DNA from 3 places in the Fictibacillus sp. 26RED30 genome. Region 2 is predicted to be linked to each of the others. Evidence: riboswitches for the same ligand, from Rfam matches in the RefSeq annotation. Region 2 holds a riboswitch; each other region holds the start of a gene.
What was found. Region 2 has a riboswitch for thiamine pyrophosphate ahead of thiT (energy-coupled thiamine transporter ThiT). Riboswitches for the same ligand answer to the same signal wherever they lie in the genome.

Region 1 (7,876 bases), on a different contig from region 2:
TCCATGTGTGTTGTCTACAGAAATTCCGGTGAGTGTGCCGAAGCTTGTGCTGATCTGGTTCCAGCGTACGGTGCTAGCGTTAATCCTAGCGACTCCACTGGCTTATCTGCTTCTATAAAAGATAGATTCGTAAGAGTGCTGCTGAAGTGTTTCAGCAGCACCTTTTTTATGTTATTTAGTAATCAAGAACTATTTTCTGAAATTATCAAAATATATCTTTATTTTTCCAGTTGTTATTGTATGATAATGAAGCAGTGATATGAATGGAATGGGGAGAAGAAAGAGTTGAAAAGGAAATTAGGTTCATTATTTTTAATGGCAGTTTTGGTGTTTAGCATTTTTCCTTTTACTAGTTTTGCAAACGATGACTTTCCGAGGTATGAGAGTTTATCAGTAAGTCCGCAACAAGCAAAAATAAACGAACAGGTTTGGTTTGATCTTTATGCACCTGATTCTGCCTATTTTATGCTGGAAGCGCGTCTCACGTATCTGTCTCCGCAGGGAGAAGAGCATGTAATTGAATTATCAGGTCCAAACCATTGGAAAGGACAGTTTACAGCTACTTCTTTAGAAGAAGTTGGTACGTGGCAACTTCAAAGTATTTATCTATACGATGACAGCTATAACAGTAGTACGTTTAAACGTGAACAAATTGAGCAACCTGAAGATTACGACTTTACTATATTAAATGAAGTGCAAGAAGTAGATGTAACAGCACCAACTGTGGATGCGATTACGTTTGAAAAAGAACAAGTGCAAGCCGGTGATTTTACAAAGGTTACTGTAACAGCAATTGATGATTCAGGAGTAGAGTGGATAACTCTTGGGCTTTATAATACAACTGGACGCGGAAATAATCACGTAACTGATTTTATAAAAACAGAAGATGGAACGTTTGAAGCCACGTGGTGGGTTCCGCAATTTACAGACCCTGGTGAATGGAGAGTGGATTGGGTAAATGCTGGTGATGCAGCAGGCAATCAGTATAGTTGGGACGATTATATGGGTGAGTACCCAGCATTCTTTGACACTATTCAAGTGATGAACGACAATCCTGACAATACAGCACCAACGGTATCAAGCATTCAATTTGTAAATGAAAGCGTAGAAGCAGGCAAAGATAATACCATTCAGCTTGTAGCAGAAGACGACATCTCTGGAATCAACTTTCTTTCAGTAGAAATGAGAAATGAGATGGGACAACGACTTTATATAGATGGAATCTATCCAGATGAAGAGGGTTCATGGTCAGCCAATTTTGTTGTTCCATCTTATATGAAAGATTCAACGTTTAAAGTTTGGAATGTATACACACAGGACAATGCAGGAAATGTTGATCATCAGTATTATGAAGAAGAGTATCCAGTTGGATTTGATACATTTTTGGTTATAAACGAGAACGACGATGTGAATGCACCAATGATTGAAAGTGTAACATTTGAAAAAGATTCAATGGTTACTGAAGATTCAAATACAGTAAGAGTTGCGGCAAGTGACGATAACAGTGGTATCGAAAGTATTGAGATTTACATGACGAGCCCTACCGGTAAAGGAGAAACGAGCACAGCCCTTTTTCCTAACGATGAAGGCATCTTTATAGGAGAGTTTACAATTCCGCCTTACACTGAACCAGGTGAATGGAGAGTTTCTAAAATTATCGCTAAAGACTTTGCAGGTAATGTTTTAGATAATAGGTATTCAGCAGAAAACTATCCAAATACATTTGATACGTTTTCTGTAGAAAACACGGAATTTGATTTTACACCTCCAACAATTAATAAAGTAATTTTCCAAACACCAGAAGTAAAAGGTAACGAAGAAGCAAAACTAACAATTTACGCTGAAGATTCTCAAACCGTACCAGCTTATATTGAAGTTGAATTAGTGAGTCCAAGTGGTACTCATATGTTAAAAGGAAGCTCTGATTATTTGGATGAAAGCGGATTGATGCACATCTCAATACCAATACCTAATGATGCTGAGTATGGAGATTGGCTTGTGAAACATATAAGAGTTATAGATTTAGCTGGAAACGAAGCGAATTATTCATACAGTAGTGATGACTATCCAGCTGAATTTGGTAAGCTTTTTGTAAACAACGATAAGATTGCTCCAAGCATCCCTTTTGTTAATGAAGTTAGCGATAATACTGCTATAATAACGGGCAATGCGGAGCCGCTTTCAACAATCACTGTTTTAGCAGATGGAGAGTTTTTGGCAAAAGGCAAGGCGACCAAAGATGGTACCTTTACCGTTGAAATCCCATCACAAAAAGTGGGCACATTATTAACAGTAAGCTCTGCTGATGCAGCGGGCAACGAGTCAGATGCTATTACAATTACAGTTTTAGATAAAACAGCGCCTAAAGCTCCAACCGTTGTTAAAGTGACAAAGGAAACGATTGCAGGTATGGCAGAACCGCAATCAACAGTTACAGTTACTGATAAAGTCGGAAATGTGATTGGTTCCTCTAAAGCAGATGAAAAGGGAAGCTTTGTGGTTAAGTTTATCAAACAAAAAAATCATGCCATTTTGTTTTTAAATGCAGCGGATGCTGCTGAAAACAAAAGTGATAGGGTAGAGGTTTATATAAAGGAAGCTAGAAAATAGATAAACACCAGTCAGAGTATCATACTTTGGCTGGTTTTTTGTACCTATTTTCTCCAACGGGTTGTGATGAAAGCCCTTTATCGATAGAATAGTAGTATAGAAAACTAAATAGTCATTACCACTAGGGGTGCCTTTGTTAAGGCTGAGATTAAAGTGAACTTTAAGACCCTTGGAACCTGATTTGGTTAGAACCAGCGTAGGGAAGTGGTGTGTGGATCAGATACTTCGCTATAAATATTAAAAACTGTGAAACCACCTCTTTGCTGCATAAAGGAGGTGGTTTTTTATTATGGAAAAACAGCTTCATGTAATTACTACGGGAAGGCAAAGTGATGAAGAGTTGGTTAGGATAGCGAAACTCATTCATCCGTACATCACGGCGCTGCATGTACGAGAAAAAACAAAGTCTGCGAAAGAACTCAGTCATCTTATCCATCTTCTGCAGAAAGCTGGAGTGCCTCCCTCTAAAATCATCGCAAATGATCGAGTGGATGTAGCGCTTTGTACAGGTGTAAAAGGTGTTCAGCTGACACACCACAGTTTAGATGTGTCACAAGTGCGAAGAGCTCTGCCTGAAATGATGCTCGGCTGCTCAGTCCATTCTGTTTCAGAAGCACAGGATGCTGAACAAAACGGCGCCGACTTCATCATGTATGGTCATATTTTTAAGACTTCTTCCAAACGTGATGCGGAGCCAAGAGGGTTAGATCAGCTCCAACGTGTGGTAGATCAAATCACAATTCCGGTCATCGCGATCGGAGGCATTACACCAGAAAACGTACGGAATGTCATCGGAACAGGTGCATCTGGAATCGCCGTGATGTCAGGCATTTTAGAAGCAAAATCACCACTACAAGCGGTGAAGCTGTACAAACAACAACTGGAGGTGTGGGATGCGCACAACGTATGATGCCATCATTATTGGAGGCGGCGTGATCGGCTGTTCCATCGCCTATGAGCTTTGTAAACGAAACAAACGTGTGCTGCTTCTTGAAAAAGAAACAGTAGGAAGTAAGGCGTCGAGTGCAGCAGCCGGCATGCTCGGTGCAGAGATGGAGTTTGAGACCGATCATCCACTCTATCGGCTCGCAAAAGAAAGTCGGGACTCTTTTACCCCTTTATCACAGGAGCTTTTCGATCCAGAAGGGGATTTATGAACTCGCGTTTACAGAGGAAGAAGCGGTTGATTTAAAAAGAGAAGCGACCAAGCGTCGAGATCAAGGTGAAGCAGTTTTCTGGCTCCCGGCACACGACCTGCTTAGGAAAGAACCTGCGTTGTCGCCACTTGTAAAGGGAGCTCTCTATTTTGAAAAAGATGCTCAAGTGTCACCTGTTAAGCTTATTCGTGCCCTATATCAGTCCGCAAAAATTCTCGGTGCCGAAGTTAGAGAGCATACCAGTGTGGTTCAGCTTCTCCAAACTGGCAACAGGGTGACAGGTGTCGTAACAACGAAGGAAACGTTTCATGCTGATTCCATCATAGTAGCTTGTGGGGTGTGGAGCTCGGATATAGAGCCTTCACTAAAAATGGTGCCAGTAAAAGGGGAATGTCTTTCCTTTAAAACGAAGCTTCCACTACTCACAGGTACTGTAAAATACAAAAACTGTTACCTCGTTCCAAAGCGAGAAGATCGAATTTTTGTTGGCGCGACAAGTACACCACACGTCTTTAATGAAGAGGTTACATTTTCAGGTCTATTTGAATTGATGGAGAAGGCAAAACAAATCGTTCCTGAACTAAGTGGTGCTGTTTTTGAAAAAGCATGGGGAGGCATCAGGCCCCAAACGCTATCCGGTCAACCCTATATCGGTCCTTCTCCACATAAAGAGGGGCTCATTCTTGCAACGGGGCACTATCGAAATGGCATTCTGCTTTCTGCTATAACTGGAAAAAGGATTGCCGACCATATTGAAAGCGAGGTATATCATTCGTGAAACTTATGATAAATGGAGAAACGGTCATGGTGCCAGACACTTTGCAGTCGATCACAGATCTGCTGAAGCACCTTAACTTACATGACCAAGTTGTGATTGCAGAAGTGAACGAAGAGATCATCAATAATCAAAAACAAAGTGAAACTCAAATAAAAGAAAACGACAAGATCGAACTTGTTCGATTTGTTGGCGGAGGTTGATTGTATGTTAAACATTGGACACTATTCCTTTTCATCTCGATTACTTTTAGGTACAGGCAAATACCCGGACTTTAAAACACAAAAAGAAGCGGTAGAAGCTTCTGGTTCAGAGATTTTGACGTTTGCGGTTCGTAGGATGAACATCTTTGAAGAAAGCCAGCCAAACTTTTTAGAGATGCTTGATCTGAAAAAATACACATTGTTACCGAACACAGCAGGTGCGAAAACGGCAGCAGAAGCGGTACGCATTGCAAAACTGGCGAAAGCATCGGGATTATGTGATATGGTAAAAGTAGAAGTCATCGGATGCGATAAAACGCTGCTGCCGGATCCAGTGGAAACGTTAAAAGCAACAGAAGAGCTATTAAAAGAAGGGTTCATCGTGCTTCCTTATACGTCAGATGATGTGGTCCTTGCTAGACGATTAGAAGAACTCGGTTCACATGCAATCATGCCTGCCGCTTCTCCAATCGGTTCCGGGCAAGGAATCATTAACCCGCTCTACTTAAAATTTATTATCGAGCAAACGAAGGTTCCGGTTATTGTTGATGCCGGTATCGGCAGTGCGAGTGACGCGATGATCGCGATGGAACTCGGAGCAGACGGTGTGCTGTTAAACACAGCCGTTGCAGGTGCGAAGGATCCTGTGAAGATGGCCCTCGCGATGAAAATGGCTGTAGAAGCTGGAAAGCTAGGGTATGAAGCGGGAAGAATCCCGAGAAAAGAAACGGCAACAGCGAGCAGTCCTTTAGAAGGGTTGAGTGTGAAGTGAATGAACGTTATTCAAGACAGGAATTATTTAGCCCGATCGGTATAGAGGGGCAAGCAAAAATACGGACAAAAAGCGTGCTCATCGTTGGCGCAGGCGCGCTAGGTGCGGGGAGTGCTGAAGCTCTTACACGTGCAGGGGTAAAACGGATTGTTCTTGTTGACCGCGATTACGTGGATTGGACGAACCTTCAGCGTCAGCAGCTCTATTCGGAAGAAGATGCGAGAAAACAGCTGCCAAAAGTAGTCGCTGCAAAAAATAGATTGAATCAGATTAATTCTGAAGTAGAAATTCAGGCACAAGTGATGGACATGGGGATTGAGGAAGCAGAAGAATTAATCTCTGGCATCGATCTGATCATGGATGCGACCGATAATTTTGAGACGCGGTTGTTGATCAACGATTTGGCGCAGAAATATAAAGTTCCGTGGATTTATGGAGCGTGTGTAGGAAGCTACGGAATTTCTTACACGATTTTACCTGGAGATGGACCGTGTTTGAACTGTTTGCTTGATAAGATTCCAGCGAACGGCCAAACATGCGATACGGCAGGAATTATCTCTCCAGCTGTTCAGATGGTCACCGCTTATCAAACAGCAGAGGCGTTAAAGATTTTAGTTGAAGACTATGCATCTATCAGGAAAAAAATCGTAACTTTTGATACGTGGACCAATCAGCACGTTCAATTAGGGATGGGAAAAGCGAAGAAGGTAGATTGTCCATCTTGCGGAGCTAACCCAACATATCCTTATATAGAAAAAGGCGCTGCGTTAAAAACAGCTGTTCTTTGCGGTCGGGATACTGTTCAAATCCGTCCCGCTCATGCTGTTGAAATTGATTTACAAGAGATGGAGAAAAGATTATTGCCACATGGTGACGTTCGCTGTAATCCTTATTTACTGGAGCTTCAAAGTGGCAGTCACCGCCTCGTTCTTTTTAAAGATGGACGTGCACTTGTTCATGGAACGAAGAATACGGCAGAAGCGAAATCTCTGTATCATAGATTTATAGGGTAAGAATTTTGTATAATGAAGTATAGGAGGTGATTTGATTTATGGAGTTTTTTGATCTGCTGTATCAAACGGACGCATTAGTTTTATCCATTAGTATCGCACTAACGTTCATTATAGCTAAGCAGCTTTCGGTCGTTCATCGATCTCTTGTTCATAGATCAAATCACCATGTGAAGCAGGACAGGCTATGTTACGAGAAGAGAATGACCGATTCTCACCTCGTTCAAAACTATTGCTTCATTCGAGACGAGATCGCACGGACAATGTTTAGAAAAGAAACGCCAGATGATAAAGAAGGGCACGTTTACTCCTTGTTTGCTTAGATTTTTTTAAAAACAAGGAGGAACAAATTTGAAGAAATATATATCCATTCTTTCATTGCTAGCGATTTTTCTATTATCTGGGTGCAATAACACACCGATTACAGCAGAAAGCCCGGGTGTGTGGAACCATTTTTTCATCTACCCGTTTTCAAAGCTCATTCAATATGTGGCGTATCTGTTTAACGATAGCTATGGAATTGCGATCATCCTCTTAACGATTGTGATACGATTCCTGATCATGCCGTTAACGTTGAAACAAACGAAAAATCAGGAAAAGATGAAAGAGATCCAGCCTGAGATCCAACAGCTTCGTGAAAAACACAAGGGGAAAGATCGAGAATCTCAACTGCAATTACAGAATGAACTGATGGCTGTTTATAAAAAACATGAAGTTAACCCGTTATCGATGGGGTGTTTGCCCCTCTTGATTCAGATGCCGATTCTGTTTGCGTTTTATTATGCAATCATCAAAACGAAAGAGATCGCATTGCACAACTTCCTTTGGTTTAACTTAGGCACAGCAGATCCTCTGCATCTGCTTCCGGTGTTAGCGGCTTTAACAACGTTTATCCAATATAAAATGAGTACAACGGAGCTCGCTGCTTCAAATCCGCAAATCAAAATGATGGGTTACGTGATGCCGATCATTATCCTGTTTTCGGCATGGAAGCTGGCCGCTGTTCTGCCTCTTTATTGGATGGTCGGGAATGTGTTTTTAACGATTCAAAATGTTGTGCTGCAGAAACGGAAGAAGAAAGCAGCTTCTGCTAGTTTGTAATAAATGTTTTCGTATTCCTTGTTGCTTTTGAAAGTAGTTGATTTCCGTTCCAGATGCTCGCTTTCCGCGGGGCAGACGGTGAGCCACATTTGTACGTTTCCGTATAAGTGTCTCACCTGCCCGCCTTTAGAGGTTTCTTGCTCCTGCGTCTACAAGTTAATACTACGTAGTAAGCTTCCTCGTCGCATGCCTTGCAAGAAGTATCTCATGTGGTAGGCACGCATCTTCCACTCCAATCAAAAGTCAAA
Region 2 (7,876 bases):
TTCCTGTGCCTCTTCCTCAGAGCTATCTTCACCATAGATGATCGTAACGATCTCTGAATCTTCATCGAGCATATTTGAGAGTAGTTCTTTCGTTACTTCTTGTTTGTCTGTCTTAGAAGTTAGAATTTTTCCTTCTGAGATTCCCATAAAGTCACCTTTAGCAATTTCAACACCATCGATAGATGTATCACGAACTGCATAAGTAACTTGGCCAGACTTAACAGAAGTAATGGCTTCGTTCATCTTCTTTTCGTTCTCTGCCATATCAGCAGAAGGATTGAAAGCTAATATAGAAGCGATACCTTGTGGCACTGTTTTTGTGCGGATGATCACAACTTCTTCATCAACAACACTTGCAGCTTGTTCAGATGCCATGATGATATTGCTGTTATTCGGAAGGATGAACACTTTCTCTGCGTTAACCTCAGAAATTGCTTTTACGATATCTTCAGTACTTGGGTTCATCGTTTGTCCACCTTGGATAACTGATGCGCCCATCGATGAAAACATCTCTTCGATTCCTTCACCCATTGCAACAGTAACGATTCCGTATTCCTTTTTCTTTTCAGAAACAGGTTGTGAGTACGAAGGGATAACTTCGTTCTCGCTCTCTAAAATCGCTGAGTGCTGCTCACGCATGTTTTCGATCTTGATGTTGATCAAGCTGCCATAACGATGTGCAAGTGTTAGCATATTACCAGGTTGCTCCGTATGGATGTGAACCTTTACCACGTCTTCATCAGCAACGACTAGTAAGGAATCACCATGTTGACTTAACTCATTACGGAAGTTGATCTCATCGAATGGATTACTTTTTATCTTTTTATCTTCGAACCTTACCATGAACTCTGTACAATATCCGAAATGGATATCTTCCGTCTTCATGTGCATCTGTGCTTTATGATGCTCTGCGTTAACAAGTTCGCCCATCGAAGGAGCGTTAACAGATACTTTCGGCAGCTCTTTGCCTTCAAGTACAGCTAAAAACCCTTCATAAACAGTGACTAACCCTTGTCCACCAGAATCAACAACGCCAACTTCTTTTAGAACCGGAAGTAGATCAGGAGTACGGTTTAAGGAAGCTTTCGATTCTTTAACAAGCTCTTTCATAATGTATAGAATATCGTCTGATTTTTTAGCTTCTTTAACTGCTTTTTTTGCAGCGTCTTTAGCTACAGTTAAAATCGTACCTTCTACTGGTTTCATAACTGCTTTATAAGCAGTTTCTACACCTTTATCAAATGCATTGGCAAATTCAGCAGCGTTAATCGTCTCTTTTCCTTCGATTGATTTAGAGAATCCTCTAAACAACTGTGAAAGAATAACACCAGAGTTTCCACGCGCTCCCATTAATAAGCCTTTAGCAAAAGCACTGGCAACAGCGCCAATTTGACTAGACGTGTTTTTTTCTACTTCTTTTGCACCAGAAGTAATCGTTAAGTTCATGTTCGTTCCTGTATCGCCATCTGGTACAGGGAAAACATTAAGTGCGTCGACCATTGCTGCATTCCGTGTTAAGTTTGAAGCACCCTCGAGTACCATTTTTGAAAACTTTTTTCCATCTAATACTTTTAAAGACACAAAACTTCCTCCTAACTAAGGGGTTGTCACCCTGACACCCTGAACGTAGATATTGACTGAGTCAACCGCCAAACCAAGCATTTGATCCAGGGTATATTTCACTTTGTTCTGAACGTTATGAGCCACTTCAGAAATCTTTGTTCCATAACTAACGATGATGTACATGTCAATATGTACTTCATCCTCTTCTTGTCGAACAACGATCCCTCGGGAGAAATTTTCACGTCCTAAAAGTTCAGTTATTCCATCCTTTAATTGCTTCCTTGATGCCATGCCAACAATTCCGTAACAATCAATTGCTGCTCCACCGGCTATAGTGGCAATTACTTCATTAGAAATATCAATTTGACCATAGGTTGTTTTCATTTCAATGGACATGCTTATATCCCCCTTTAATTTGTTAAATGGCTAACAAATATTTTACTATACATCAGCCTATTTTGAAAGGACTACTACATTTCACACTATGTAAATAGTATTGTCAAGGAAATTTACTTGAAAACCTTTTACGAATATGTTGCATTGCTACTGAAGTCATGCTAATATTATTTAGTATTTAACATACGATTGAATTGATGCAAAGCTTTTTTGCTGTAAAGGAGGTTCACCTACATGGCTCGTAAATGTTTTATTACTGGAAAAGGACCTAAAACTGGTAACAAGCGTTCTCACGCAATGAACAAATCAAAGAAAAGCTGGGGAGCTAACGTCCAAAAGGTTCGTATTCTTGTGGACGGAAAGCCTAAACGCGTATACGTATCTGCTCGTGCCCTTAAATCTGGCAAAGTTGAACGTGTATAAATAAAAACAGCAGCAACCGCTGCTGTTTTTTTCTTTGCCCAAAAAGCTCTTTGATGACCAAAATAGATTCAAGCGGACAGTATTTTCTTTAAACTGGACAGTAAATCATCCAATCTGGAGCGGAAAGCAACTACTTTCATAGAACCACTCATAAAAAACAAACAAAAAAAGCGCACAGGCGCTTTTTTTGTTTGTTATCCTTTTTTGAAAGAACCTAAGACGGCACGTACGAAGCCTCCCAAAAATTTAGGAAGTTTAATGGTATAAAATTTCATCTTACCCCTCCTCCAGGCCCATAAAAAATGATAAGAGCTAAACAATAAATACTTTATTCCCCTTTTTATAAAAAGGTGCTTTGGGGCCTGTATTCCGTGATTTTTTAATCACGGCTCTTTACCATCAATATTATGCCGGAGTCAAAAGAATAAGTACCACTTTTATTTACAAGCTCATTGGAAACACATAACGATGAACCAGCCTGAAGTTTAGCTTGGTCTAACGGGTATTTAAATCCCTCTAAGGTGATGCCTGTTACTGCTTCACTTTGAGCTAGAAATGAGATATATGAGTATCTGTGATCTTGCTCAATTTCATAACATCCAGGTAGATGAAGTGAGATCTCATTCCTTGTATCCTTAATCCTTACATCTGCATGATTGTTCCGACTTTTAAATAAAAGTTGGATGTTCATCAGTTCGTGATCTAACCTTCCACCAGTCGCACCGAATATGAGTATTTGTTCTGGATTCTGTTTCAACGCCCACTCTAATGCGATCTCCATGTCAGTGGAATCTTTTTCTGATCGGTATTGATTCACTTTTATCGAAGAGTTCATTATACTTCTTCTCTCATCATCTGAAACAGAATCGAAATCACCAAATGCATACAGTGGAAAGATATCATTTCTCAATAAAAAGAGGGTTCCTCTATCGACACCGATCCAAATATGATCCGATGATAGATCATATGGCTTCAAATCAGGAATCAAATGCTCCGGACCTCCTGCAACTATGCTTATCTTCATGCTGCTTGATGGCGACCGTTATGAGCAGCGTGCAGTAGTTTAGGAGCTGTGTTTGTTAGTAGTATAACGACTAGAGCAGTAATCCCGAAAATAACGACCATGAACGACCCGTTGTATAAGAACGAATAGAGCCATATGTTCATCTCTTCTGCTAGATCACTAAAGAATATAACCCCTGATAATACATGTGAGATCGTTCTTAACAAGCAACCTACGAAAATTCCTATAACCATCAAGAACGTTCTCCTGCTGGCACCTTGAGTGATAGACGGTGCAAATGCCCCCGCAACGCCCGCTAGAGCGAACGCTAACGGATAGTCTAAGATCATCTGTGCTGGATGAATAACGTAAGGATTCACAAGAAGCTGAAGCAGTCCTACAGCTAAGCCTGTAAGCACCCCTGCCTTTAGCCCTCTTCTAAAAGCCATTAAAAAGATTGGAACCATCTCTAACGAAACAGAACCACCTTGTGGCCAAGGACCAGCAAATTTAATTAAACCTAAAATCAATGATAAAGCAGACATGATAGCGATTTCTGTTAATAATGATATGTTGTTTGTTTTCATACATGATAACCCCCTATTTTCTATGCTAAAAGAAAAACAAAAAAAGCAACCGGCATGTGAGCTCGGTTGCTTTTTAGATATACATTCAAAAAGTCATACGACTCCACATCCCTACGCAGGTATGATCCAGCTTCAGGTTCAAAGGGTCGGGAGAACACTCCCCTCTCAGCCCTTTAAAGGACTCCCCCTGTGGTTGCTTATTTAATTTTCTTTAATCAATTATACACCACGAATGGCTTTTATTGCATCCTTTAAATCTTTCTTCCCATAAATGGCAGAACCAGCAACTAATACATTCGCACCAGCTTCCACACAAAGACGAGCTGTTTCTGGATTTACGCCGCCATCAACTTCAATCTCAACGTTCAATCCTTGTGTTTGTACGAGATCGGACACTTCTTTGATCTTGGGCACTACGCTCTCTATGAACGCTTGTCCACCAAAACCAGGATTAACAGTCATTAGCAATACAAGGTCAACATCTTGTATTATGTGTTTGATAGAATCGACTGGTGTTGCTGGATTAATCACCACACCCGCTTTTACACCTTGTTGTTTAATAAGTTGAACCGTTCGATGTAGATGAGGTGATGCTTCAACATGCACAGAAATAATATCAGCACCTGCTTTTGCAAACTCTTCAATGTATCGATCTGGATTTTCAATCATGAGATGTACATCTAACGGAAGTTTTGTAACAGGTCGGATCGCTTGAACAACAAGTGGTCCAATCGTGATGTTTGGTACGAAATGGCCATCCATCACATCAACATGAATATAATCAGCACCCGCTTCTTCTACAGCTTTTATATCATCGCCTAACCTTGAGAAGTCAGCCGACAGAATAGATGGAGCTATTTTAATCATCAGTACCTCCGTTTTTGATCTTTAATTTCTTGTAAAAAACTTACGTAATGGTCGTAGCGGAACTTTGGAACGACTCCGTCCTCTACCCCTTTTTTAACTGCACATTTCGGTTCAGACGTATGTGAGCACCCTCTAAATTTGCAATCGCCCCGAAGCTCGTCCATTTCTGGGAAGTACATCGATAAGTCTTCCGCTTCAATATTTAAGAAATCTAGCGAGCTGAACCCAGGCGTGTCAGCAACTAAGCCATTACCAAAGAGAATGAGTTCCACATGACGAGTCGTGTGCTTCCCTCGGCCTAAATGGCTTGAAATCTCATTTGTCTCAAGCATAAGCTCTGGATTGATCGCATTCAAAAGGGAAGATTTACCAACTCCAGACTGCCCTGCAAACACGGTAACTTTATCTTTGAAAAGTGGATAGAACATTTCAAGACTATCATCTGTTTTCGTCGAAGTTGGAATGACTTCGTAACCTAATGTTTTGTACGCCTCTATATAATGGTTGATTTCCTCGATCTCTTCAGGTTTCTGTATAAGATCCATTTTTGAGATACAAATAACAGGTAAGATATCGTTCGCTTCAATATGAACAAGGAAGCGGTCTAATAAAAGCGTGCTAAAATCTGGTTCTGTAGCTGAAAAAACTAGAATGGCTTGATCCACGTTCGCGATAGGAGGACGAACTAGCTCGTTTTTGCGTTCCTTCACATCAAGAATGTATCCATCTGTAATGTTGCTTGACTCGTATTCTACCCAGTCCCCTACCAATGGATTTACTTTCTTTTTGCGAAAATTACCTCTTCCTCTGCATTGGAAAACTTCAGCCTTACCATTTTCCTTAACGTAATAAAAACCAGCGAGCGCTTTAACAATTCTTCCTTCAGGCATGCTTAATCACCATCGTCCCCTTCCTCATCATCATTATTATCATTACTCATTCTTGCGTTAGCACTTTTAGCATCATCATAGTTTATCGTCTCCGATTCCTCTTCTTTTCCGTTGATATATACAACGTAAGAAGCAGAACCTCCCTCAGCGATCGTCAGAGGCAGCTGATATTTCTTTTTGTCTGTAATCTGTTCTTCAACAAAAACTTCATTTGAAGCGTTTTTATCGGAATATACAATCCTTACTGTAACTGGTTCTCTTCTGTTCTTCTTATCTAGCTTAACTTCGATATCCTTTGTCACTGTACGGTCTTCGGCGGGTGGTTCCTCTTCAGCAGGAGGCTCTTCTGACTCTTCTGGGCCATCAGAAAGAACGACAGAGATCGTTGCTCCTTTTTCTACTTGCGTAAAAGGAGATGGCTCTTGTGAGATCACTCTTCCTTTTTCGACCGTATCAGAAAACTCTTTTGAAAATTCAACGGTAAGACCAGCATTCTTAGCAAACGTATTTACATCTTGTTCTGTCGCACCTATTAAGTTTTCAACTTGAACGGTTGGTGTTCCAGAACTAACTGTTAGTGTAACTTCAGTTTCTGCAGGTGTTACTTTTTCATCACGATCAGGACTTTGTTCGAGCACAGTACCTTCTGGCTCTGTGTCTGATTCTTCATAGTCGATATTGATCTGTGAGAAGCCATCTTCTTTCAAACGTTCTTTCGCATCTTCTATATTATAGCCTTCTAGATCAGGCATATTTTCCTTTTCAGGTCCTTTTGATACGAATAACGTAACGATTGCTTGCTGTTTCACTTTTGTTCCTGGAGATGGATCTTGCCTTACTACAAGACCTTCTTCAATCTCGGGATCAAATACTTCCTGCCGTTTCACTTCAAGCCCTTCGGCTCTCAAGCTATCAAAAGCATCTACATATTCTTCTCCCGCTACATCTGGAACACTGACTTCTTCAACATAAAAGATAGAAGGCATCATCGTGAAAGCAGCTATTCCCGCACCGCCTAACAAAAGAAGTGATATAAGTAAAATAAGCCACCAGTTTCTTTTCTTCTTAGGTTTTTCGGGCTTTTTCTCTTTTTCTTTTTCTCTTTCTTCTTCTGCTTTCTTCACAGGTGTTTCGATTGGTGGCACGACTATAGGAGGAATGTACTTTGTTTTCTCATCTTCCTCGTTTTCTTCGTTCCACTTTTGTTCATACATACGGTCTGGATCTAACGCTGAACTCATATCCCTCAACAGTTCATCAGCACTGTCATATCTTCTTAAAGGATTTTTCGCCAACGACTTTAAAACAATATTCTCCACACTCTGTGGGATTTCAGGATTCAATCTTCGTGGTTCGATCACGTTTTCTTGGAGATGTTTTAAAGCAACCGACACCGGCGAATCTCCAACGAACGGAACTCTTCCTGTAACCATTTCATAGAGTACTGCTCCGAAAGAATAGATATCAGATTTTGCGTTCGCGATACCGCCTCTTGCTTGTTCAGGCGAAAAGTAGTGAACAGATCCAAGAATAGAGTTTGTATGCGTGATCGTTGCTGAAGTAATAGCGAGCGCAATTCCAAAGTCTGTTAACTTTGCTGTACCGTTATCAGTAATTAATATATTATGCGGTTTAATATCGCGATGAATGATTCCATGATCATGAGCGACCGCCATACCTGAAACGATCTGCTTCATAATATGCAGAGATTCTTCTACCGAGATCTTGCCATGTTCTTTTATGTATTGCTTTAGTGTTTTTCCCTGCACATATTCCATCACGATAAAATAGATCTCTTCATCTTCTCCAACATCATAGATACTCACAATGTTCGGATGGTTAAGACTCGTTGCTGATTCAGCTTCTCTTTTAAATCGTCTGATGAAATCTTCGTCCTTATTAAACTCAGATCGTAGAACCTTTACTGCTACATCTCTATCTAATATTAAATCTTTTGCTCTATAAACGATGGCCATTCCGCCGTCACCGATAACTTCTAAAAGCTTGTAGCGGCCACTGACTCTTTTTCCTATCATGTTATTGCTTCCCCTTTTGTTTCTGTGTCAGCACTGTTCTGTATAAGGATAGCAGTAATGTTATCTTCTCCACCGGCATCTTTTGCCCAAGTGATCAATCGTTCTACCTTC
Region 3 (7,876 bases), 370 kb from region 2:
ACCAAATCCTGACGTGATAAAAATGATCTTAGCCGGCTCCTGCACCGTTTCTGTTTCTTTCACCTGTACTTCCGTTTTCATAGGAATGATGTTCGCACCCTCATTTGCCACTTCAGAATTGATCGGGATAACAGTACCTTTGCTCTTCTTATTCACGTTGTGCCGCCTCCTTCAGGTTTTGGATACATCGCCATTGAAACGTGATACACTTTTGCGTTCTCTTCGTTTGGTCTGTGGTGTTTTTGTATGAGAGTGGTGAGCATATCTGCATATTCCTGTAAAAATGCATTGCGGTGTTCCATGGTAGAAAGTGCTAGTTCCATTTCTACTACTGCGCTTGGTATCTCTTCTTCCTCCGATTGCTCCATTAAAGAAATGGCATCCCGCTTCATCTTCTCTGTAAGGGATAACACATGAGCAAGAGCGGTTTGATCTTGGAGTTTTTTTATCGTATCAGAAGAGAGACCTAATGAATCTGACAATAAAAAAGAACGGCCGGCACTTACATATAGAACTTCTACAAGGTTCCTAACATTCCTTGTGCCTGCGCGAACCACAAGGCCCACTTTTTCAAGTGCTTTAAGATGATAATTAATCTTTTGAGCGGAATCGTTCATTCTTTTTGATAGCTCTGTCGCAGAACGCGGCTCTTTTAACAAACTTATGAGCTCAGATCTTACAGGATGCAATAGTGCAGCTGCTTGTTCCGGTTCTGTGACAATAAACGTCTCTGGCATTCTTTGATTCCTCTTCACTCTCATCACCTCACTTCACAATAATATATGTTCGTTACATAAAAATATTTCTTTACGTAAAATTATTTTATTACGTTCAGTATCATTTTGTCAAAGATTTGAAAAAAATATACGTTTGCCTAAAAATAAAGAAAACAGACTGATTTTCATTTCAGCCTGCTTTCTATACATTATCCTTTTTATACAAACGGTACGATTCCAAGAATGAAAAAGACCGTGGCCATTCCTGTGTTCAACCAAAACTCAGTTTTTTGATTAAAAATTTTTCGCTCAACTGCACGAAAGATAAAGATCACCATCAAGATTGAAAATAATACAGTGGGATTTTCCCAAGTCTTACCGTTATAAATAGCTAAAAGCAGTCCAAAAAACATAAGAACCATCTCTGTATACACCCAGGGTTTTGGACGTTTTTTCATCCGATCTTCCCCCTATTCAGGTTGATAGTACACATTGTACGGTATGTGAGCCTATCCGGTGCATAACTTCATAGAGCTTTTTCTTCATTCGATCCTAGCCAGTTTTTTGCCGCTGCATTTTTAAAAAGAAGACGGAAAATTAGCAACCCGATCACTCCACCAATGATGGAGCTAACCAAAAAAGGAGTGACAAAAAAGAATGCACCCGTTTTTGATCCTAAGAAAACAGTAGCAACCGGCACTGCTATAACAGCTCCTATAATTCCAGTTCCAACCCATTCCCCTATTACTGCGAACGTGTATTTTTTTCCTTTTTTATAAAGGTAACCGGCCAAAAATGCACCGATCATTCCCCCCGGAAAAGCAAGCAGAGAGCCGATTCCAATTAAGTTACGAAGCAAACCGATACTGAATGCGACGATTACCGCCGGAATGGGTCCGAGCATCACACCAGCCATCACGTTGATCGCATGCTGAACGGGAAACGCTTTTGCTACTCCAGCAGGAATATATAACAAATGTGAACAGATCGTCCCGATCGCGACTAACATAGCCATTACAGTAAGTTTTTGAACAGATATCTTCACTTCACTTCTCTTTTCGCTGTTTGAATAGCAAAAAGCAGGTTGCTTGAAGCGGAAGAAGGATCAACTGCACCACTTATTTCTGAGATTAGAGCTACACCATCCGCACCTGCCTTAATGACTTCACTCGCGTTTTGCAGCGTAATCCCGCCGATACCAACAAGCGGAATGTTCACTTGATTGCTGCGAAGTTCTGCGATTAGATCAACGCCTACAGGTTTCTTCGCATCAGGTTTTGTACTCGTCTGATAGATCGGGCCAGCACCAATATAATCGGCTCCATGTTCGATGGCATCCTTCGCCTCAGCAAGTGTGTGAGCTGACACACCTAAAAGTTTACCTTCTGTTTCTTTACGAATATACGCCAGATTACCATCTGTTTGACCAACATGAAGTCCATCCGCATCAACAGCTTTCATCAAATCTAGGTCGTCATTCACGATAAATAGCACATCATGTTTGTGGCATATTTCCTTTGCACGCTTTGCCATTTCTAACTGTTTCTTACCACTCAAGCAGTTAACACCTTTTTCACGAAACTGAAACGTGGTAATTCCACCTTGAATCGCTTGCACAAGAATACGATAAAAATCTTCTGGTGAACAGCAGTTCTTCGTCCCTGCTACATAATAGAGTGATAGATCTTGTTGTAAACGTGTCTTTGCTTGAGTTTTCATCGGTTCGCTCCCTCCTTCAACACGTGATCTTGCCAGTGGATGGATCCGTGAAATATCTCATGAGTAGATTCTAAACTATAGAGCTGATCGAGAAGGTTTTGCTGAAAGCTTCCAGGGCCTTTGGCCGTTTTCACAGCCTCTTCAGCCGCCTTAGTGAGCATCAATAGCGCAAGTGCTGTTCGTTCTAGTATCGGAAGGTCAACTTTAGCTTTTGTAACTTCTTTTTTCCGATTTCCCTGATAGAGAGCTACCATTGATGTAGCAAAGCATCCTGTCCCGGTGACATAGGAGAGCATCGGATCTCCATGAGAAAGTACGATTGCTCTTTCACCATCTGAAATAACATCTTTAGTTCCAGTCATGGCGATAAGACAGCCTGTTTGCTTCGCAGCAGCTCTAGCAAGCTTGATGAGATCCTCTTCTGAGTTAGCTAGATCACCATCTACTCCTCTGCCTTCCCATGCGCCTTCAGCCAAAAACTGCATCTCAGCAGCATTACCGCAAATTGTCAGAATTGTTTGGGGTCTGACCCCCTTCAATTCTGAATATTCAAACAATAACTTCCTTACAAGCTCTTGCCTGAATGATGATAATCCTATCCCCACTGGATCGAGGACTACTGGCACTTCTGCATGCATTGCTCTTCGTAGAGCGAGTATCATAGATTTCGCTGATGCTTCATCTAAAGTACCGATGTTTAGTACTAAAGCATCGGCCACACTTACTGCTTCTTCTACTTCACATGCGTCATGCACCATCATTGGACTTCCTCCTGCTGAGAGGACACCATTAGCTAGAAAGTTCATGGTTACGTTATTCGTTATATGATGAACGAGCGGCTTTTCTTCTCTGATCTGTGATACGAACGTTTTCCATTCTTGTATTCTAGTATTGTTCATGTGTAACCCTCCTATAAGCGAAATGATTGACCGGTCCATGACCTGAACCAACATCAATTCCATGTTCGATAGCGGTTTGTATATATTTTTTTGCACACACTATCGCATTCTCTGCTTTCTTGCCAGAGGCAAGCTCAGCTGCTATAGCCGCTGAGAACGTACACCCTGTTCCGTGTGTATTTTTTGTTTGAATCCGCTTCTCTACAAGTTCGATCATTTCAATGCCATTAAAGACAAGATCTGATACAAATTCACCATCTCCAAAGTGTCCACCTTTAACAACAACATGATCAGCACCAGCGTCAAATAAAACTCTTGCCGCCTCAATTCTAGCTTCAATGCAGTCTATCTTTATCCCTGTTAATGCTTCTGCTTCTGGAATGTTAGGTGTGATGATTTTTGCGAGTGGAAGCATGCATGTTTTCATCGCATGAAGTGCTTCTTCACCTAACAGCGTTGCGCCTCCTTTTGCGATCATGACTGGGTCAACGACTACGTTCTCCCATTGAAATTCCCTTATCATATATGCTGTTCTCTCGATATACTCACCTGAAAAAAGCATTCCTGTCTTAATGGCATCCGGCGTCAGATCAGTCCCTATTGACTTCAACTGAGCTTCTAATCCCTCTATTGCGACTGGAAATATCCCTTGGACACCTGTTGTGTTCTGAGCAGTAACTGCAGTAAGAACCGACATACCGTACACACCTAATTCTTGAAACGTTTTTAAATCAGCCTGAATGCCTGCTCCCCCGCCACTGTCTGATCCTGCGATCGTGAGGGCTTTACTAACTTTTATCAAATGTGCCATAACTTCTACCTCCTAGTTGTCTATGCAAAAAAGCCACCCGCTTATTTAGCGGGTGGCTTAAATTTTCAAATCATAAAGGAAACGATAGTTTATCCACGCCGCTTCCCTACGCCAGTATGAACTGGATCAGGTTCAAAGGGTCGAAAGTCATAACCTTCTCTCAGCTTAGAATAAGCACCCCTAGCGAAATAACAATATTGAGTTAACACAATCCTACTCATACATAAACAATAATGTCAATATTTTTTAGGTTATCGGTTTCAAAAAGTTTAACCCTCTTGAAATACGGGGAAATAATAACTAACACAGAATTACAACATAAAAAACATAGAAATAAAACATTCGTAACAAATAGTTTTTACCAGAAATAAAAATTACAATTCATTAACATTTTTCCCAGAAGGTGGTGAAAGAAAGGTACTTTAGAAGCAATAAAGAAATTTTTTCTGAATTTTCAAACAAAATGGTTGTCATTAGGCATCTTGCTCAGTATACTAGTAGAAACCTAGAAACATAAAAGGTTAATTGGATAGGGAGATAATTTAAGGAGGGAAACAGGATGAAAGACAAAAATGCTTCTTTTAACAAGAACCAAAATGAAATGGTGCAGTACAAACAACAAAAAAGAGACCCATTTGCCTTCAGCCTTATTGCCCAAATGGTACTGGATGAGGCCCTTCACAATTATTACAGAGAATATTATGAAAGAGAAATTGACAATGCCTTGGATACAAAAGATAAAGAACGATTCATGAAATTGAGCGCAGAGTACAAAGCGTTTCTCAGTTAGTGCTTTTGGGCGGCACACTCTCTAAAAAGGTGCCGTAAAAGCCAAAACACCCTTTCAGCAAACGGTGGAATCATCCGTGCTGCAGAGGGTGTTTCTGACGTCCCCGTTACTGACAGGTTAAAACCTATTTTTTAAGTCAAAGTTGTCGGTGATTCCGGCTTTTTCTTTTGCTCTTTTTTCCGTTTCAACCACCACATATAAATCACAATGACTACGATCACCCAGATCGGCGCAAGACCCAATAAACTTACTACAACAAACGAAATAGCAGACATTAAAAAGTTAACTGTATCCATAAATAGGACCTTTGTTTTTGCCCACGTATTTAAACCTTCTGTTTCAAGTGCTTTCGCATTTAAATTTTTCACTTCAAATTGTATCGTAACAGTTGAATAATCACTTTGGTTTTGTAAAAAATTCAAACGACCCTCTACCTGTTCGATCTCTTCTTGAACAGCAGCCAGATCACCCGATATCTTCAACAAATCTTCTGTTTTCTGAGCATTCTTCATGAATGCTTCAAGCCGCTCTCTTACTTGTTGTTTGGCTTTTAACCGTGAAGATAGATCAACGTATTCTTCCGTAACATCTTCTCCACGAATATTTTCGTTTGGAGTCCCCTTACTCAAACCTCGAACCTCGTCTAAGAAAGGACGAAAATTTTTCATCGGTACACGAACAACCATCACACCAGATTCATAATCTTTCTCTCCTGTACTCGTGTTCGACTCAACCATATATCCGTCCATTGTCTCTAACTTTTTCCGAACGGCTTCCATAGAGGTTTGTAATCTATCTACTGTAATCTCAAGATCAGCGTGATAGATCACTTTTCTTTGGTTCTTCATTTGTTGCTCATCTTTTCCTTTTTCAGATTCAGAACTCTGACTTTCTTCTGTAGAGGTATCCATGTTTGCTTCAGACTTGCTGCCACTATCTCGGTCTATTGCTTTATCACTCTTTGAACTGCTATCGCTGCTGCATGCACTCAACAAAAACACAGTTATGAATACCCACATTTTCCATCTCTTCCACATATCGTAATTCCCCCTTTCTCGCTTAGACGCTCTCTACAAGAAAAAGGTTTCAGTTCCCAAAAAAACCAACCTATTGAATGATTTTTTCCGAGACATTTTTGTGATAAAATAGTGTCTGATGATTTGTAGTTTGAAAAAAAACCGATTTATGCTAGTATGTACAGGATAAGTAAGTGGTTTACTGGAGGAATAGCATGTCAATGATAGGAAGAAATGATCCGTGCTATTGTGGCAGCGGAAAAAAATATAAAAAATGTTGCTTACATAAAGAAGAGCAAACACGTGAAGTATCCTTTCATCAAGAAGGACTCATCAAATATGCTCTAGAGAACTATCAGCAGGATTTAGCTGCACGTACTTCTAAGTATGTGAAAAAATACCCTGTTGCTAAAGAGCAAGAACAAACATACGCAAACATTGCCGTTTGTTGGGAGATCTTTTGCTCCGAGATTAAGGAAAACAAGACCCCTGTTCAACTTTATGTAGAAAAAGTGAAAAGTTCTGTTAAACCAGAAGTAGCTGAAATTCTAGCTGGCTGGACAACTGCTGCACCTTCACTATATAAAGTTTTAGAGCAAAAGACAGGATTCATCTTTACCGTTCAGGATATTTGGACAGAGGCGGTGTATGATGTCACGATCAATGCTGCTGAAAAGCCAAAAACAGAAAGTGCACTACTTGGAACACTCGTTTCAAACGGAATCAACCATGAGTTTTACGTTGGATATGTAGAAATGCCGATGACTGAACTTCCGCCGCTAAAAACAGCGATAGAAAAGATTCAGCCTCACCAAGATCCAAAAGTTACATTCAAGAACGAATTCCCTGCTGTTCTGCAACTCGCTTTGATCGATATTAGTGCTGGTGTACCTCAATCTCAAGTTGAGAAGAAGGAAACTGACGCTACATCTACCAAAGTTGAAAAACCAGAAGAAACAGCGGATTTTAAAGATGAAAAATACAATGCTGTAACCGAGCTCGTTAAAGCGAATGCCGAAACAGAAGTTGTAGAAGAAGCAGAAAAGCTTTGGAGTGAGTACGTTACAGAAAGCAAACCTGCTATTCGTAAAGAAGAGATTTATGCGGCTGCACTTGACTATCTCGTTTCAAAAGATATTCGAGGAATCGCTTCTACTCAAGCAGAAACAGCTAAAAAATATGGTGTCTCACCTGCTAGTCTATCCTCACGATATCGTGAGATGAAAGAACTATTAAGCGTATAAACTTTTTTTCACTAACCCGCCTGATGCCTCAGGTGGGTTTTTTCATAAAAAAAACAAGACCCTCTCTAAAAAGAGTCCTGTTTGTTATTTCGCTCTAGCCAATAATAAACGGGAAGTCCCGCAACTGTAATAAAGATAGCTGTAAAACTATCTAAAGGATCGTTGAGTATCGTTGATACTACGATGTACAAAGAGCCTAAGATCGCAAAAATAGGAACGACAGGAAATAACGGAACACTGTAGGTTCTCTTTTTATCACGATTCCGATTGCGCAGTATAAACACAGCATAAAACGCAAAAATATAAAAAATGTATACAGCAAATATCGCCATTTCTGATAGATAGTCTGGATCAGTTACGATCATCATGATGATCGCAATCACGACTTGTAAATACGTAGCAGCAATAGGTGTACCATATTTTTCACTAACCTGACTAAACGTTTTTGACATCGGAAGCTGATTTCGTTCTGCCATTGCAAAAGGAACACGTGGAATGGTTAAGATCTTACCGTTTAAACAGCCAAAAATCGATACTGCGATTCCAACTGCTATTAACTTTCCGCCTAGTGGTCCGAATAGAATCGTTGCTGCTGCTGATGCAGAATTCTCTCCTAGTCTTACGATTTCTGAAGCAGGTAAAATGTGAAACAGTGCAATGTTAACTAACAGATATGCTGCC

Region 1: it holds a riboswitch for thiamine pyrophosphate, as region 2 does, so the genes downstream of both, tenI (thiazole tautomerase TenI) here and thiT (energy-coupled thiamine transporter ThiT) in region 2, are expected to answer to the same signal.
Region 3: it holds a riboswitch for thiamine pyrophosphate, as region 2 does, so the genes downstream of both, thiD (bifunctional hydroxymethylpyrimidine kinase/phosphomethylpyrimidine kinase) here and thiT (energy-coupled thiamine transporter ThiT) in region 2, are expected to answer to the same signal.

Annotation. Positions count from the first base shown of each region.
Region 1 covers NZ_JACZDV010000002.1:308,473-316,348, reverse strand. Annotated here, with positions in the region: gene IHV11_RS14290 (YjiH family protein) at 1-118, shown strand, start outside; gene IHV11_RS14285 (Ig-like domain-containing protein) at 286-2,610, shown strand; TPP riboswitch at 2,724-2,830, shown strand; gene tenI (thiazole tautomerase TenI) at 2,900-3,520, shown strand; gene IHV11_RS21400 (FAD-dependent oxidoreductase) at 3,504-3,767, shown strand; gene IHV11_RS14270 (FAD-dependent oxidoreductase) at 3,655-4,545, shown strand; gene thiS (sulfur carrier protein ThiS) at 4,551-4,745, shown strand; gene IHV11_RS14260 (thiazole synthase) at 4,750-5,517, shown strand; gene IHV11_RS14255 (MoeB/ThiF family adenylyltransferase) at 5,514-6,530, shown strand; gene IHV11_RS14250 (hypothetical protein) at 6,569-6,850, shown strand; gene yidC (membrane protein insertase YidC) at 6,879-7,628, shown strand.
Region 2 covers NZ_JACZDV010000001.1:1,854,753-1,862,628, forward strand. Annotated here, with positions in the region: gene IHV11_RS09455 (DAK2 domain-containing protein) at 1-1,581, opposite strand, end outside; gene IHV11_RS09460 (Asp23/Gls24 family envelope stress response protein) at 1,597-1,959, opposite strand; gene rpmB (50S ribosomal protein L28) at 2,194-2,382, shown strand; gene spoVM (stage V sporulation protein SpoVM) at 2,577-2,657, opposite strand; gene IHV11_RS09475 (thiamine diphosphokinase) at 2,762-3,406, opposite strand; gene thiT (energy-coupled thiamine transporter ThiT) at 3,403-3,972, opposite strand; TPP riboswitch at 4,064-4,170, opposite strand; gene rpe (ribulose-phosphate 3-epimerase) at 4,192-4,839, opposite strand; gene rsgA (ribosome small subunit-dependent GTPase A) at 4,839-5,729, opposite strand; gene pknB (Stk1 family PASTA domain-containing Ser/Thr kinase) at 5,732-7,765, opposite strand; gene IHV11_RS09500 (Stp1/IreP family PP2C-type Ser/Thr phosphatase) at 7,762-7,876, opposite strand, start outside.
Region 3 covers NZ_JACZDV010000001.1:2,223,808-2,231,683, forward strand. Annotated here, with positions in the region: gene IHV11_RS11335 (hypothetical protein) at 1-156, opposite strand, end outside; gene IHV11_RS11340 (winged helix-turn-helix domain-containing protein) at 153-737, opposite strand; gene IHV11_RS11345 (hypothetical protein) at 935-1,174, opposite strand; gene thiW (energy coupling factor transporter S component ThiW) at 1,243-1,755, opposite strand; gene thiE (thiamine phosphate synthase) at 1,758-2,435, opposite strand; gene thiM (hydroxyethylthiazole kinase) at 2,432-3,334, opposite strand; gene thiD (bifunctional hydroxymethylpyrimidine kinase/phosphomethylpyrimidine kinase) at 3,321-4,133, opposite strand; TPP riboswitch at 4,232-4,337, opposite strand; gene IHV11_RS11370 (IDEAL domain-containing protein) at 4,705-4,935, shown strand; gene IHV11_RS11375 (DUF4349 domain-containing protein) at 5,067-5,972, opposite strand; gene IHV11_RS11380 (YecA family protein) at 6,167-7,195, shown strand; gene IHV11_RS11385 (APC family permease) at 7,261-7,876, opposite strand, start outside.